2 regions of the Vibrio cortegadensis genome follow, and region 1 is predicted to be linked to the other one. Evidence: predicted binding sites of a transcription regulator. Region 1 holds the regulator's gene; the other holds the start of a gene.

What was found. Region 1 encodes CRP, which controls carbon source genes, mostly activating them, when cyclic AMP is high. Its sites were predicted from a motif close to TGTGANNNNNNTCACA; they were not measured.
Region 2: a site for CRP is predicted at 4,861-4,876, ahead of OCV39_RS02945 (NupC/NupG family nucleoside CNT transporter). Genes of this name have one in related genera too.

Annotation. Positions count from the first base shown of each region.
Region 1 covers NZ_AP025472.1:285,621-293,803, forward strand. The annotation lists gene OCV39_RS01255 (aspartate aminotransferase family protein) at 1-869, shown strand, start outside; gene astA (arginine N-succinyltransferase) at 960-1,979, shown strand; gene astD (succinylglutamate-semialdehyde dehydrogenase) at 2,083-3,540, shown strand; gene OCV39_RS01270 (DUF1338 domain-containing protein) at 3,671-4,462, shown strand; gene crp (cAMP-activated global transcriptional regulator CRP) at 4,563-5,195, opposite strand; gene OCV39_RS01280 (phosphoribulokinase) at 5,442-6,311, opposite strand; gene OCV39_RS01285 (YheU family protein) at 6,399-6,611, opposite strand; gene OCV39_RS01290 (hydrolase) at 6,752-7,729, opposite strand; gene OCV39_RS01295 (aminotransferase-like domain-containing protein) at 7,726-8,183, opposite strand, start outside.
Region 2 covers NZ_AP025472.1:616,377-624,559, forward strand. The annotation lists gene OCV39_RS02925 (putative bifunctional diguanylate cyclase/phosphodiesterase) at 1-1,815, opposite strand, end outside; gene prfC (peptide chain release factor 3) at 2,073-3,662, shown strand; gene OCV39_RS02935 (hypothetical protein) at 3,880-4,038, shown strand; gene OCV39_RS02940 (TatD family hydrolase) at 4,031-4,816, shown strand; gene OCV39_RS02945 (NupC/NupG family nucleoside CNT transporter) at 5,021-6,292, shown strand; gene deoC (deoxyribose-phosphate aldolase) at 6,824-7,600, shown strand; gene deoA (thymidine phosphorylase) at 7,705-8,183, shown strand, end outside.

The DNA.
Region 1 (8,183 bases):
TGAAACTGGCTCGTCGTTGGGCTGCTGATGTTCACGGTGAAGAAAAATCTGAAATTATCGCGTTCCAACAAGGCTTCCACGGTCGTACTTTCTTTACGGTCACTGTGGGCGGTCAAGCGGCGTATTCTGATGGCTTTGGTCCTAAGCCGGGTGATATCACTCACCTGCCTTACAATGACGTAGCCGCGCTAGAAGCGCATATTTCTAGCCGTACTTGTGCCGTGATGATGGAACCTCTCCAAGGGGAAGGCGGCATCATTTCTCCTACTTCAGAATTTGTTCAAACGGTTCGTGAGCTGTGTGATAAGCACAACGCACTACTGATTTTTGATGAAGTGCAAACAGGCAATGGTCGTACTGGCGATTTCTATGCTTATCAAGGTCTTGGTGTGACGCCTGATATTCTGAGTACTGCAAAATCTCTTGGTGGCGGCTTCCCGATTGGCGCAATGCTGACAACGGACAAACTGGCCCCTCATCTTAAAGTTGGGACTCATGGCTCTACTTATGGTGGTAACCCACTAGCGTGTGCCGTCGCAGAAGCGGTGGTTGATGTTGTTAGCCAACCTGAAACGCTTGCTGGCGTGAAAGAGCGTGAAGCACTGTTCCGCGCAGGTTTAGAGAAAATTAACGACAAATACAACATATTCAGCGAAGTTCGCGGTAAGGGCTTACTGCTTGGGGCGGCGCTGAATGATGAATGGCAAGGTCGAGCACGTGACGTACTCGTTGCAGCAGGCAAAGAAGGATTAATGGTATTGGTGGCGGGTCTTAATGTTGTTCGCTTCACGCCATCATTAGTCATCACAAAACAAGAAATAGAAGAAGGTTTAGCGAAACTAGATAAAGCGATCAGCACTCTAGTTTAATTTTCGTTAAAGCCTCATTTACACAGCCCAGTGGTAATAACTTAATGGAGTTATGTTGGGCTGTGTTGTTTGCATCTGGAGGGAATATTGATGCTGGTTGTTCGCCCAATAAAAAAATCAGACTACGATGCGCTGCACACATGCGCAGTAGAATCTGGACATGGATTTACATCTCTTCCTGTTAACGAAGAACTGTTAACAAATCGAATTACTCATTCTGAATACAGCTTCAGCAAAGAAAGCGTGACTGAACCTGGTGATGAAGGCTACCTAATGGTGGGCTTTGATACTGAAACTGGCGAAGTTGCGGGTACCACGGGTATTGAAGCCTCTATCGGTTGGGATGTCCCTTTTTACTCTTATCACATCAGTAAAGTGGTCCACTCATCGAATAAGCTCGGTGTGAATAATGTGGTTAAGCTTCTGACTTTTGGCAACAACTACACAGGATGCAGTGAAATTTGCACCTTGTTCTTACGCCCTGATTTTCGTAAAGGCTTGAATGGTCGTTTGATGTCTAAGAGCCGTTTTTTACTGATGGCTGAGCATCCACACCGTTTTTCAAAGACCATTTTTGCTGAAATGCGCGGTGTATCGGATGCTGATGGCAACTCTCCATTCTGGCAGTGGCTACAAGAGCACTTCTTCTCGATTGATTTTACTCTTGCAGATTACTTAACCGGAATTGGTAAGAAAGGCTTTATTGCCGATCTTATGCCGAAGTTGCCGATTTACATCAACTTGCTGAGCCAAGAAGCTCAAGATGTGATTGGTGTTGTACATGAAAATACTCGACCTGCATTGAAGTTACTTGAAAATGAAGGGTTCACCAATCGTGGGTACGTTGATATTTTCGATGCAGGCCCAACAGTAGAGTGTGATTTACGTAATATCGATTCAGTGCGAGATTCGATTCGTGCGAAAGTGGTGATTGCTGAACATTCAAGTTCACAAGCTTACTTGATGGGGAATACCTCGTTTGAAAACTTCCGAGCAGTGGCGGCGAAAGGTGCGTATGACCTAGCCAGCGAAAGTGTGATTCTATCCTCTGAGGTGGCGGAAGCGCTTGAAGTGAATGAAGGTGATTTTGTTCGGTTATTAGCGCAATAGATAAATGATTGTGCGATGTGATTAACAAGCTATCTCATTGTCATAGCCAGTCAACAAATCATTGGCTGGCTATGTCGATAGGAATTATTTAGAAGGAATTAAGATGACTCAATGGATCGCAGGTGAATGGGTTGCAGGACAAGGTGAAGCGATGACTTCACTCAGCCCTTTCAATAATGATGTCATTTGGCATGGTGATAGTGCCACTCCCGCTCAAGTTGAATCTGCGGTTAAATCCGCTCGCTTGGCATTTCAAAGTTGGAAGCATCTTTCATTTTCAGAGCGTGAACAGGTTGTACTAACGTTTGCTGAAAAAGTGAAAGAGAACAGCGAAGAGATCGCGCAGATCATCGCAAAAGAGACGGGTAAGCCAATTTGGGAAACGCGTACTGAAGCGGGTGCGATGGCGGGTAAAATTGCTATCTCAATTCGAGCGTACCACGAGCGAACGGGTGAAGCTTCTCGTGAAGCGGCAGGCAATCAAATAGTACTGCGCCACCGACCTTTAGGTGTTATGGCGGTATTTGGGCCTTATAACTTCCCAGGTCATTTGCCAAATGGTCATATTGTACCTGCGCTTCTTGCGGGTAATACCGTGGTCTTTAAGCCATCAGAACAGACACCTTGGACAGGTGAATTTGTGATGAAACTGTGGCAACAAGCGGGTTTGCCTGCTGGTGTCATTAACCTTGTACAAGGGGCAAAAGAGACGGGGATTGCGCTTGCTGATGCGAAAGGAATTGACGGTGTGCTCTTTACGGGCAGTGCGAATACCGGACATATCCTTCATCGCCAATTTGCAGGGCAACCAAGTAAAATGCTGGCGTTAGAGATGGGTGGTAACAACCCAATGGTCATCTCTGATAAATACGGCGATTTAGACGCGACGGTATACACCATTATCCAGTCGGCCTTCATCAGTGCAGGTCAGCGTTGTACCTGTGCACGTCGTTTGTATATCCCGTTTGGTAGCAAAGGGGATGCACTTCTTGAGAAGTTAATCAGTGCGACTCAAAAGATTCGAGTTGATCAACCGTTTGCTGAGCCAGCTCCGTTTATGGGCCCACAAATTTCAGAAGCGGCAGCGAAGTTTATTTTGGATGCTCAAGCGAACCTGCAATCGTTAGGTGGTGAAAGCCTAGTACTTGCGAAAGGCTTAGAGGCGGCGTTTGTGACTCCGGGTATTATCGATGTCACACAAATCGTCGAACTGCCGGATGAAGAGTATTTTGGCCCGTTACTACAGGTTATTCGTTACGAAAGCCTTGATGCGGCGGTTGAAATGGCAAACGATACTCGATTTGGCTTGTCTGCTGGACTGGTGTCAACTGACGATGGTGAATGGGATTACTTTGTGGATCACATTCGCGCGGGCATCGTGAACCGTAACCGCCAATTGACCGGAGCGAGTGGTGATGCGCCATTTGGTGGCCCTGGCGCTTCTGGTAATTTACGACCAAGTGCTTACTACGCTGCTGACTATTGTGCTTATCCAATGGCATCAATGGAAGGTGAAGAGACATTACTCCCTGCTACCTTTAGCCCTGGTCTAGAGCTTTAGGGCTACGGTAGGCGGAAACCTCAATTCAGTACTAAATGGTTATCGAATGCAGAGTGATACAGCATGAGATAACCTTTTTTCTACAGCAAACTCGGTCTACAGACCCTAATAAATACAACAAGGAGGCGTCATGACGCCAGATGTTTTATTTGAATCCCTATGGAAAGATTATATTCAACGCCTTTGCCCTTCTGCGGATAAGGTTCATCAATTGCTTCGCGAAGATGCTGAGCTGATTAATGATCACATCGCACTTCGAACGTTTAATGTTGCTCCTCTTGGGATTGAAACCTTAGCGAAGCCTTTTTTAGCATTAGGGTATAAAGAGTGTGGTGATTATCTATTTGAAAGCAAAAAGTTGGTTGCCAAGCATTATGAACATGATGATCCAAACCAGCCCAAAGTCTTTATTAGTGAGCTGAAAGTGGAAGAGTGCTCTGAAGCGTTACAAGCCATCGTCGCTAAACTGGTGGAACAAGTGGATGCTCAACAATTGAAGACTCAGGACTTTTTATACAGCGGCCGTCAATGGGAACTGAGCTTTGAAGATTACCAAACTCTAGCAAAAGAGAGTGAATACGCCTCTTGGTTAGCTGCTCATGGTTATGGTGCTAATCACTTTACAGTCAGTGTGAATCAATTAAATGACTTTAGTGAAGTTCAAGAGGTGAATGATCATCTCAGTAGCGTTGGGTTTGTTATCAATGGTTCTGGGGGGGAGGTTAAAGGCTCACCAGAAGTGCTATTGGAGCAATCATCGACCATGGCCGATCGCGTATTGGTCCAATTTACTGAGAGTGAACAAGTTGTCCCTGGCGGGTTTTACGAGTTTGCGAAACGTTACCCAATGAATGATGGTCAGTTGTACACGGGTTTTGTTGCTGCGTCAGCCGATAAGATCTTTGAGAGTACAAACGGCTAGATCATTAATACGAGCGCATGGCGTAACAATTAGCTAATAAAAAACCACCAATAGCGATATTGGTGGTTTTTAAATTTTATAGTGTTTTCAGTAACGCGAACTAGCGAGTACCGTAAACTACAATTGTCTTACCGTGAGCTGAAATCAAGTTCTGCTCTTCTAGCATCTTCAAGATACGACCAACCGTTTCACGAGAACAGCCAACGATTTGACCGATTTCTTGGCGAGTGATCTTAATTTGCATGCCATCAGGGTGAGTCATTGCATCAGGTTGTTTCGCTAGGTTTAGTAGCGTTTGTGCAATTCGGCCCGTTACATCTAGGAATGCTAAGTCACCTACTTTTTGGCTAGTAACTTGTAGACGGTTTGCCATTTGCGCTGAAAGACGCATTAGGATGTCTGGGTTTACTTGGATAAGTTGGCGGAATTTCTTGAAAGAAATCTCAGCAACTTCACAAGGAGATTTTGCTCGAACCCATGCTGTACGCTCTTGGTCTTCTTCAAAAAGACCTAGCTCACCAATGAAGTCACCTTGGTTAAGGTAAGACAAGATCATCTCTTTGCCTTCTTCATCTTTAATTAGTACCGCAACTGAACCTTTCACAATGTAATACAAAGTTTCGGCTTTTTCACCTGCGTGAATCAGCGTACTTTTTGATGGGTACTTATGAATATGACAGTGTGAAAGAAACCACTCTAATGTTGGGTCGGTTTGAGGTTTACCTAGAACCATAATATCTCACTTCCTCTGCAGGGTACGCTTGCTGCTTTCCATAATTAGCAAAGCCTAGTAGTAGGCAGTTCCGTTAGGATAAGAGCACTCTTGTTAGTGCTACAAGCTATCTTGTGTTTCGGTTAGGAATAGTATCCTTTTTCCTAATCCATTTCTTGATTTTAATCGTGTCATTGCCACGATCTTCTACGCAAAACTGTGCACATGATCACGGTATGAAAAGTAACCGAGATTTAAGCGTGATGACTAACCAATTTTTCCTGTTTCAATCAGCTGTTGCAGGATTGGTCTCACGATGAGTTCCATGGCAAAACTCATTTTCCCTCCCGGCACAACCAGGGTGTTATGGCGTGACATGAAGGAGCCATCAATCATGGCTAATAGGTACGGAAAATCAACATTTTTAATCCCACGTAGACGAATGACAACAAAGCTTTCATCTAAACTTGGGATGCCTTTTGCATTCAATGGGTTTGATGTATCAACGGTTGGCACTCGCTGAAAGTTGATATGAGTGCGAGAGAATTGAGGGGTAATATAATTCAAATAGTCATCCATTGAACGAACGATCGAATCCATTACCGCTTCTCTGGAGTGGCCACGATCTCGTGTATCGCGAACAAATTTCTGAATCCACTCTAGGTTGACTATTGGCACCATGCCAATCAATAAATCGACATGCTGTGAAACGTTGATGTCGCCATCTACGACCCCACCGTGCAATCCTTCATAGAACAACACATCAGAGTCAGATGAAATGTCCTGCCATGGGGTAAAAGTGCCGGGCATTTGGTTGTAGGGTACCGCTTCATCGAATGTATGAAGGTAACGCCTTACTTGGCCAACACCCTCATTGCCATACTCTCTGAAAAACTCAGCCAAAGCAGGAAAGTCATTCGCTTGAGGGCCGAAATAACTGATGTGTTTACCCTGTTCTCGGGCTTTGCGTATTTCCACATCCATCTCAGGGCGTGTAAAACGGTGGAAACTATCTCCTTCAACCCATGCCGCTTTGACATCCATCATATTGAACATCTTGCGGAAGGCTTCAGAAGTTGTTGTAGTACCAGCACCGGAAGAGCCAGTCACTGCGATTATTGGGTGTTTTGCGGACATGACAAACCTTGTCTTGAAGTAACGTACTTGTTAGCAATCGGTAACACTATAACACGTAAATGTGATCTGTCATGGTCTGCTATGCGGTTAAACTCGATTTCGAATCTGAATATCAACGGTTTCATGTAGCTCAGAAAATACGACGTTTGCCTCTCCGGACTTAAGTTGGATAATGACCTGATCCACTTTATCTTGCAGTGAAAACTCAAACTCGCCGTAATCGGTGCCTTCTCTAAGAACAAACTCTTTGATTAAGTTTTGTAACGTTTCAGGTTCGATCTCTTGCCACGGGATGATCATACATACCTCTGAATTTTTGGTTGGGAGTGGAATGCTAGGATATGAAGCGAGAGGCTTTATACCCAAGTTGATCCCAAAAACCAATACCGTATTTACATTTCACTCATTTATCTGGGATCGGGTGGATCCTAGCGTTTACATTATGATTGGTTCAGAAAGCTTTCGTAATACGCAGGAATGGCCTCTTCTAGCCAGAAAGTTGGTTTGAGCGCATGGCCAGTTAAAAAGCCGACATGACCACCTCGTTCAAATAATCGGTAGTCAATATTCTCAGGCAAAACAAAACGAGGGATCACCGCATCGGTCATAAATGGATCATCTTTGGCATGAATAAACTGAGTTGGAATGGTGATCTGTTTGATCTTATGGATCCCTGAACACTGCTGGTAATAGTCTTCGGCGTTTTTAAATCCATGAAGAGGTGCGGTGATCAAGTCATCGAAGTCGTACAAGCGAGAGACTTGTTTAATGCAATTGTCGGTTACCCCGAGCTCTTCACTCAGTAAATGCTGCTTTTTGAGTGCATTGTGCTTGAGTGAATTGAGTAGGTAGTTTCGATAAACCTTGGAAAAGCCTTGCTCAATACGCGAAGAGCAGGCAGCGAGATCAAGAGGAGCAGAAACGATGGTTGCGGCATCAAGAATAGGGTCATCTCTATAAGACGCCAAATAGTTGGTTAACATGTTTCCGCCCAATGAGATCCCAATGGCCACTTTGGGTTGGTTGGGAAATTGCTGCTGAATATAGTTTAAGAAAAGACGCGCATCTTCTGTTTCGCCAGAGTGATAGGCTCTTGCCAGTCGATTTGGTTTTCCACTGCATCCACGGAAATGCATCATGACTGAAATCCAGCCATCTTGAGCAAAAGCATTCATTAACCCGTTGGCGTATGGGCTATTGAAGCAACCTTCTAGTCCATGAAAAAGAATGAATACCGGTTTCGTTTTGGCTTGCTTAGTCGTCCAGTCTTCACTCCATGCAAGATCAAGAAAATCCCCATCAGGCGTATCAAGAGTTTGCCAAAGAGGATCAAATAGTGCTTTTTTTCGAATAAAGCGCGGCATCAATGTCTGCAGGTGAGGATTACTTAGCCCTTTAGCTGCTGTGAATATAGTCATAAATCAAACTCATTCATTGGGTTGGAGTGGAGTAGTGTTTGAAGCGCAATGAGCCCTTTCTTTAGTTGAGCTTGGTTGATTGGCGAGCTAAGTGCAAGCCTTACCGCAGGGGAAATACTGCCTGCTGGTGGGGAAAATAGTTCTCCAGATTTCACCACAACCCCCATTTCAGCGGCTTGAGCGACGAAATCACTCAATCGCCAGTGCTCTGGGAGTGGTAACCATAAATGGAAGCAATCTCGCTTATACACTGGCTGAAAAGGGGAGAGATATTCGAGGGCTATCGCTAGCCGTTGCTCCATTTCCTGACGAATAATATCAAGCGTTTTATCTGCATCCCCATTGGCGGTCATTTCACACGCTAAAGCGGTCAATAGAGGGCTCACCATCCAACTGTGATTTTGCAAGGTTGAAACCAAAGGTTGGTAGAGTTTCTTCGGGGCGTGTAAGTAGC
Region 2 (8,183 bases), 330 kb from region 1:
GCTTTCATCTAAATGCAGTTGAGTCACAAAAGATCGATCTATTTTTAAAACATCGACCGCTAAGTGTTTAAGATAGCGCAATGAAGAGTAACCAGTCCCAAAGTCATCTATCGATATTTGTATATCTCGCTCTTTCAATTCGGCCATTTTCTTGATGGCGCCTTCAATGTTCTCTAGCAGCAAACTCTCTGTTATCTCTAATTCGATATGTTGACCACTAATCCCTGCTTGCGCTAGAGCATCGAAGATATGATCGACAAATGATTCTTGTGAGAATTGGAGCGGACTGATGTTGATGGCTAGGCGCTTAAATGTTGGAGGAAGAACCCCTTCTTTTTTCCATGCGGCGTATTGGTAACAAGCCTGCTCAATGATCCAGTCGCCAATTTGTAAAATTTGCCCTGTCTCTTCGGCAATCGGCATGAATATCCCGGGAGGGAGTACCCCTTTTTCTGGGTGATTCCAACGAATGAGTGCTTCTACGCCAATGATCTGCTGATGTTGATTGACTTGCGGTTGGTAGTAAAGCTCCAGTTGATGCTTGTTTAGCGCCTCATGTAGCCCTTTCTCAATCTCCAAAAAGGATTCTACCTGCGCCTGCATCTCTGGCTCATAGAACATGTAATTGTTTCTACCCGCGACTTTCGCTCGGTATAGCGCAGTGTCGGCTTGCCTTAACACATCAATACTGGTGCTATCGACGGAAGGGAAAACCGATATTCCGATACTCACGGTACAATAGAGTTGATGATCGTCGATTGAGTACGGGTTGGAGATCAGAGAAAGTAACTGTTTGGCGACATTGGTTGCTTCTTTTGAAGTGAGGTCAGGGACTAAGATGGCAAATTCATCACCACCAATTCTCGCCGCAACGTAGCCGGGCTTTAGCCAAGCATCAATACGAAGTGCAATGGCTTTGATTAAATGATCCCCAATCGTATGACCTAATGAGTCATTGATGGTTTTGAAGCGGTCTAAATCAAGATAAAACAGTACGCCGCTGGTACGCGTTTTTGCGGAATCGGTAATGGTTGAGCTTAGAGTTTGAAGTAACAAGCTACGATTCGCTAATCCTGTTAATGAATCATAGTATGCGAGTTGATTGAGCTTGCCTTCTGCTTTTTCTCTGTCTTGCCATAAATCATGGAATGACGTCGCGAGGCGGCTCAGCTCATCATTTCTGTCTTTTGTTGGTAGCGGTTGAGCCTTGTTTTTATCCTGCAGAGATTGAACCCATTCAATGAGAGTTACGATAGGTTTCGACAATTTATAGTAGAAAAAAATCAGTAGGATAATGGTTAGAAGTACGTTTCGGATCAAATCGAAAAGTAAGATTCGTGAGGATTTTGCGATGAAGTCTTGTGCGATGCTCGTGCCATTAATTGAGAAACTAAGTGAGCCGACGATAACCTCAGAGTTTGGCTGATGTAATGCCGTTATGTAATGGGTTGAGGTCGGGGTTAAATAATCAGACAAGAGTTCCGAAAGGCTACCCTGGCTGACGACTTGTTTATCTTTGATTGTGAGAATATCGCCAAAATCGTCAATAATTTTTACATTAAAAATGGCAGGATCCATCATAAGGCTGGATGCCACTTGTTCTGCTAAGAGATGATTTAAGTGGTAGGCGGCTTGGCTTGCGTTAGAGTAGTTCTGGAGCAATTTGAATTGGTAGTGCTCTTCGATGCGTTGTTGCTCTTGGTGCAAATCGACTAAAATGTAATAGAAACTAAAAAACAGCCCCAAAACGACTGAGACTAAAAAGACGGTTTTTGCTTGTTTAAATGCCAGAGAATGTACTTTTTTTGCTTTCAAGGTATACCCAACTCAATCTCATCACTTATTAAGTTATAGCTCAATTTCATCTATATTTTTATAGGTTATTTGTTTTCTTGAAGATTTTGTTATCTAGGGCATGATACCACGTGGTTTACCGCTTTTTATTGTGAATGCAGACAAATTTGCCCCGAACGCAAATATAGGGGAAAATACGCGCAAAATTGATTCATATCGCTAATCCAGAGTGCAATCTGCCCTGATGGATACATGTTAGCCCAAAGAAGATTACATTAATGTCAAATACTCCGTTTATCGGTGAAGTGTCTAAACGTAGAACCTTCGCTATTATCTCGCACCCGGATGCGGGTAAAACCACTATTACTGAAAAAGTACTCTTATTCGGAAACGCTATTCAAAAAGCGGGTACGGTAAAAGGTCGTGGCTCTAACCAACACGCTAAATCCGACTGGATGGAGATGGAAAAAGAGCGTGGTATTTCGGTTACTACCTCTGTGATGCAGTTTCCTTACAACGACTGCCTCGTTAACCTACTTGATACTCCTGGACACGAAGATTTCTCGGAAGATACTTACCGTACACTGACTGCTGTTGATTCATGCTTGATGGTTATTGATGCCGCTAAAGGTGTCGAAGATCGTACGCGTAAATTAATGGAAGTTACTCGCCTACGTGATACGCCTATCGTGACGTTCATGAACAAATTGGACCGCGATGTTCGTGATCCAATGGAAGTGTTAGATGAAGTCGAAAGCGAATTAGGCATGGCTTGTGCACCTATCTCATGGCCTATCGGTTGTGGTAAAGAGTTTAAAGGTGTGTATCACATTCATCGTGATGAGACGATCTTATATGAATCAGGCCACGGTCATGAGATCCAAGAGGTTCGTATCATTAAAGGTCTAGATAACCCTGAGCTTGATATTGCTGTCGGTGAAGATCTTGCTGCAAGTGTACGTGATGAATTAGAACTTGTTATTGGAGCATGTCCTGAGTTTGATCACGAGCTTTTCCTTGCTGGTGAGTTAACGCCAGTTTACTTCGGTACGGCATTAGGTAACTTTGGTGTTGACCATATGTTGGATGGCCTAACTAAATGGGCACCTGCCCCACAAACTCGCAAAGCAAATGAGCGTGATGTTGTGGCAACCGAGGAAAAATTCTCTGGTTTTGTATTTAAAATTCAAGCGAATATGGATCCAAAACACCGTGACCGTATTGCTTTCATGCGTATCGTATCGGGAACTTACAACCAAGGTATGAAGATGAACCATGTTCGTACCGGTAAAAATGTCAGTATTTCAGATGCGGTAACCTTCATGGCGGGCGATCGTACTCGTGCTGAAACGGCGTATGCGGGCGATATTATTGGCTTACATAACCATGGCACGATTCAAATCGGTGATACTTTCACGCAAGGCGAAAACTTGAAGTTTGCAGGTATTCCGAATTTCGCCCCTGAATTGTTCCGTCGTATTCGCTTAAGAGATCCTCTAAAGCAGAAACAGCTATTGAAAGGTTTAGTTCAACTTTCGGAAGAGGGCGCGGTACAGGTATTTCGTCCACTGCAAAATAACGATCTTATTGTGGGCGCGGTTGGTGTTCTTCAGTTTGATGTTGTTGTGGCTCGTTTGAAAGCGGAATATAACGTTGAAGCTATCTACGAAGGTGTCAACGTTGCAACAGCGCGTTGGATTGAGTGTAGTGATGCGAAGATGCTTGAAGAGTTTAAGCGTAAGAACCAAAGTAATTTAGCATTGGATGGTGGCGATAACCTATCTTATGTTGCTCCAACGATGGTGAACCTTAACCTTGCGTCAGAACGTTTCCCTGACGTTCAGTTCAGAGCGACTCGTGAACACTAATCTGATTTGATCGATAGTTAGCGATAATTATTGGTTCGAACATGTAAAACGCCTATTGTTAAATCAATAGGCGTTTTTTATGCGTTCAATCTAATCTTTTGTACTTTGGCATTTATTTCTATTCATACGCTCTGATTACCGAGTTCTTATGACTGAGCCTTTATAGCTGAGCCTGTATAACTGAGTGCCAAATAACCATGCTACACGGAGAAGTAATATGATCAAATGGCTACGAGGGTGGGTGGCTCGTTATGATCTTTGGTGTCAATCTATGGGATTAACTCCAGAGCAAAGGCGCAGTTGTGTTCCATATAAAGAAGAGCCAAAACGTGAAAATAATGAAGAATCAATGAAAAGAGAGTCAACGAATGAATGATTCGATTCGGCTATTTGACACTCACTGCCACTTTGATTTTGAACCCTTCCGACAGCATTTTAGTGATGAACTTGAAGCGGCTAAAAACCAAGGCGTAGAGAAAATTCTCATTCCGTCAATTGGAATGAAGAATTGGGCAGAGATTCAGCGCTTATCTATACAACATGATGAGATCAGCTATGCCTTAGGTTTTCATCCTTACTTTTTGAATGACTATTTAATAGAAGATATAGATGAGTTAGAGAGAGAGTTACAGGTGTCACCGATAAAATGCGTGGCGATAGGAGAGTGCGGTTTAGATTTCGCCATTGATATTGATCATCAACAGCAAGAAGCGTTCTTTATCCGTCAAATTCAGCTGGCGAACTTAATGAAATTACCACTTATTCTCCATTGTCGAAAAGCTCACAATAGAATGATTCAGCTACTGAAGATCCATAGACCAGGGAAAGGAGGGGTACTGCACGGCTTTTCTGGAAGCTATCAGCAAGCGATGGATTTTGTCGCGTTAGGATTCTATATCGGCGTTGGCGGTGTCATCACATACCCACGAGCGAATAAAACTAGGCAAGCGATTGCATGCTTACCATTAACCTCACTGGTACTAGAAACGGATGCTCCAGATATGCCAATAAATGGGTGCCAAGGCCGTGCAAACCACCCTAAAAACGTGATTAACATTTTTGATGAGTTGGTTTTGATTAGAAAAGAGACAGAGCAAACGGTTGCCTCTCAAGTGTGGGAAAATAGCCATTCTCTCTTTGCTATGTGTGAATAAAATCGAAACAAAATGTTCCCTTGATGAGAAAGTTATCACTTATTGGTGATCTTTGTCACATATGCGGGTGAATGACTTATGAATCTTATAAGAAAGTGTGAGGTCGGCATTACTTTATTTCTGAGGGCGTGAGTATAATTGCCCCCGCTTTTTAGTTCCATTTTGTTACACGCCAATACACAACTTATAAGGAAGTCATAAACTATGAGCCTGTTTATGAGCCTAGTCGGCATGGTAGTTTTAATTGCAATTGCAGTCCTACTATCAGATAACCGCAAAGCTATCAATATCAGAACAGTGGGTGGTGCTTTTGCTATCCAATTTATTATCGGTGCATTCGTTCTTTATGTACCTTGGGGTCGCGATCTTCTAGCAGGTTTCTCTGCTGGTGTTGCAAACGTGATCGATTACGGTAAAGACGGTACAGGTTTCCTATTTGGTAGCCTAGTTAACTTCTCAGTTGACGGTATCGGATTCATCTTCGCGTTCCAAGTTCTACCAACGCTGATTTTCTTCTCTGCACTTATCTCTGTACTTTACTACATTGGTGCGATGCAAATAGTAATCAAAGTTCTTGGTGGCGGTCTGCAAAAAGCATTAGGTACGTCTCGTGCGGAATCTATGTCTGCTGCGGCTAACATCTTCGTTGGTCAAACTGAAGCACCTCTTGTTGTGCGTCCGTTTGTTCCAAAAATGACACAGTCTGAACTATTCGCAGTAATGTGTGGTGGTCTAGCTTCTGTTGCTGGTGGTGTACTTGCTGGTTACGCTTCAATGGGTGTTCCACTAGAGTACCTTGTAGCGGCATCATTCATGGCTGCACCTGGTGGTCTACTGTTTGCTAAAATCATCAAGCCTGAAACTGACACTCCAGATGAGAACCTAGGTACTGACATCGACGGTGGCGACGACAAGCCTGCTAACGTTATCGATGCAGCTGCTGGCGGTGCTTCTGTTGGTCTTCAACTTGCTCTTAACGTTGGTGCAATGCTACTAGCATTCATCGGTCTAATCGCGCTAATCAACGGTATGTTGGGCGGCATCGGTGGTTGGATTGGTATGCCTGAGCTAACTCTAGAACTTATTCTAGGTTGGATCTTCGCACCTCTAGCATTCGTTATCGGTGTTCCATGGGAAGAAGCGACAATCGCTGGTACTTTCATTGGTCAGAAAACGGTAGTTAACGAATTCGTTGCATACCTAAACTTTGTTCCTTACGTTGGCGATAACGCTCAACTAGTAGCAGAGACTGGTAAAGTAATGTCTGAGAAAACTCAAGCAATTATCTCGTTCGCTCTATGTGGTTTCGCAAACCTTTCTTCTATTGCGATTCTACTAGGTGGTCTAGGTGGTATTGCTCCTAACCGTCGTCACGACATCGCTAAGATGGGTGTGAAAGCGGTAGCAGCAGGTACTCTATCTAACCTAATGGCTGCAACAATTGCTGGTTTCTTCATTACACTTATGGCTTTTTAAGTCCATATAGTTTAGTTAATCAATAACTATATAGACGCCATTTAAATAGAGCCCCGTAGCAAGAAATTGCTGCGGGGCTTTTTTTTTGTAAAAACGGAAGAAGAGAGCCACACCTATTTGACAGAATTAGGAAGCGTTTGTTTTCTACAGATTTGGTTAAATAGGGGGCTTTTCTAAAGTATTTTGAGATACAAACCGTTTGCGTTCTAAGGAGCACTACATTTTTTTATAGAAATCTATAATGTATAAACCATAGAGATAGGATTCTCTTGTTGGCTTAAGCGCTTTAATTAGCCTAGGAATATAGCTAAACTTATACATGTTAGACACAACATGACTGAATTGTTGTGCCATAGACCAAACTGGTACTGTGCGGTGACAAGGATAGCAATTGATAATACGGGGTGTGTTATCAAGTCTTCAGGGAACCAAGTCCGTTCATTTGTGACTACTGAGCAAAATTATTATTCCTATCTATACTAGGTAGGGGCAAGGTAGTTGACTATTTGAATATATTGATCGGAGATAGAAATGAGCGATTTAAAAGCAGCAGCTCTACGTGCACTAAAACTTATGGACCTAACTACGTTGAATGACGACGACACTGATGCAAAAGTGATTTCGTTATGTCATGACGCGAAAACTGCAGTGGGTAACACCGCAGCAATCTGTATCTACCCTCGTTTTATTCCTATTGCTAAGAAAACGCTACGCGAGCAAGGTACACCAGAAGTACGTATTGCAACGGTAACAAACTTCCCACACGGTAACGATGATATCGCTATCGCGGTTGCGGAAACAAAAGCTGCTGTTGCTTACGGTGCAGACGAAGTTGACGTAGTATTCCCATACCGTGCCCTAATGGCTGGTAACGAAGAAGTCGGCTTTGAGCTTGTTAAGCAATGTAAAGAAGCATGTGGTGATATCACGCTTAAAGTGATCATCGAAACAGGTGAACTAAAAGAAGAAGCATTAATCAAGAAAGCATCTAAAATCTGTATCGAAGCAGGTGCTAACTTCATTAAAACTTCAACAGGTAAAGTGCCTGAAAATGCGACACCAGAATACGCACGCATGATGCTAGAAGTTATTCGTGACATGGGCGTAGCAAAAACAGTTGGTTTCAAACCTGCTGGTGGTGTTCGTACTGCTGAAGATGCTGCGCTATACCTAGGTATGGCTGATGAGCTTCTTGGTGGTGAGTGGGCTGATAACATGCACTACCGTTTTGGTGCTTCAAGCCTACTAACAAACCTACTGAATACATTAGAAGTGACGGACGAAACTGCAGATCCTGCAGCTTACTAATCCTTAATTCTAACTAAGATGGAGTGAGTGATGAATCATTGTCACTCCATCTTGTCTCTTATCCTACAAACCCAAAACTCTAGCAAAGAGTCGGGGAGGCACTAATGTATTTACCACAAGAAATCATCCGTAAAAAACGCGACAACGAAGTTCTTACTACTGAAGAAATCAACTTCTTCATTCAAGGAGTTGCAAAGAATACTGTATCTGAAGGCCAAATCGCTGCATTCGCAATGGCGATCTTTTTCAATGAAATGACGATGCCAGAACGTATCGCACTTACCTGTGCAATGCGTGATTCAGGCATGGTTATCGATTGGTCTCACATGAATTTTGGTGGTCCAATTGTCGATAAACACTCTACTGGTGGTGTTGGTGACGTAACTTCTCTAATGCTTGGCCCTATGGTGGCAGCATGTGGTGGTTTTGTACCAATGATCTCTGGCCGAGGCCTTGGTCACACTGGTGGTACTCTTGATAAACTAGAATCAATTCCTGGTTACAATATCACACCAACTAACGACGTATTTGGACAAGTAACCAAAGACGCGGGTGTGGCTATTATTGGTCAAACTGGTGATCT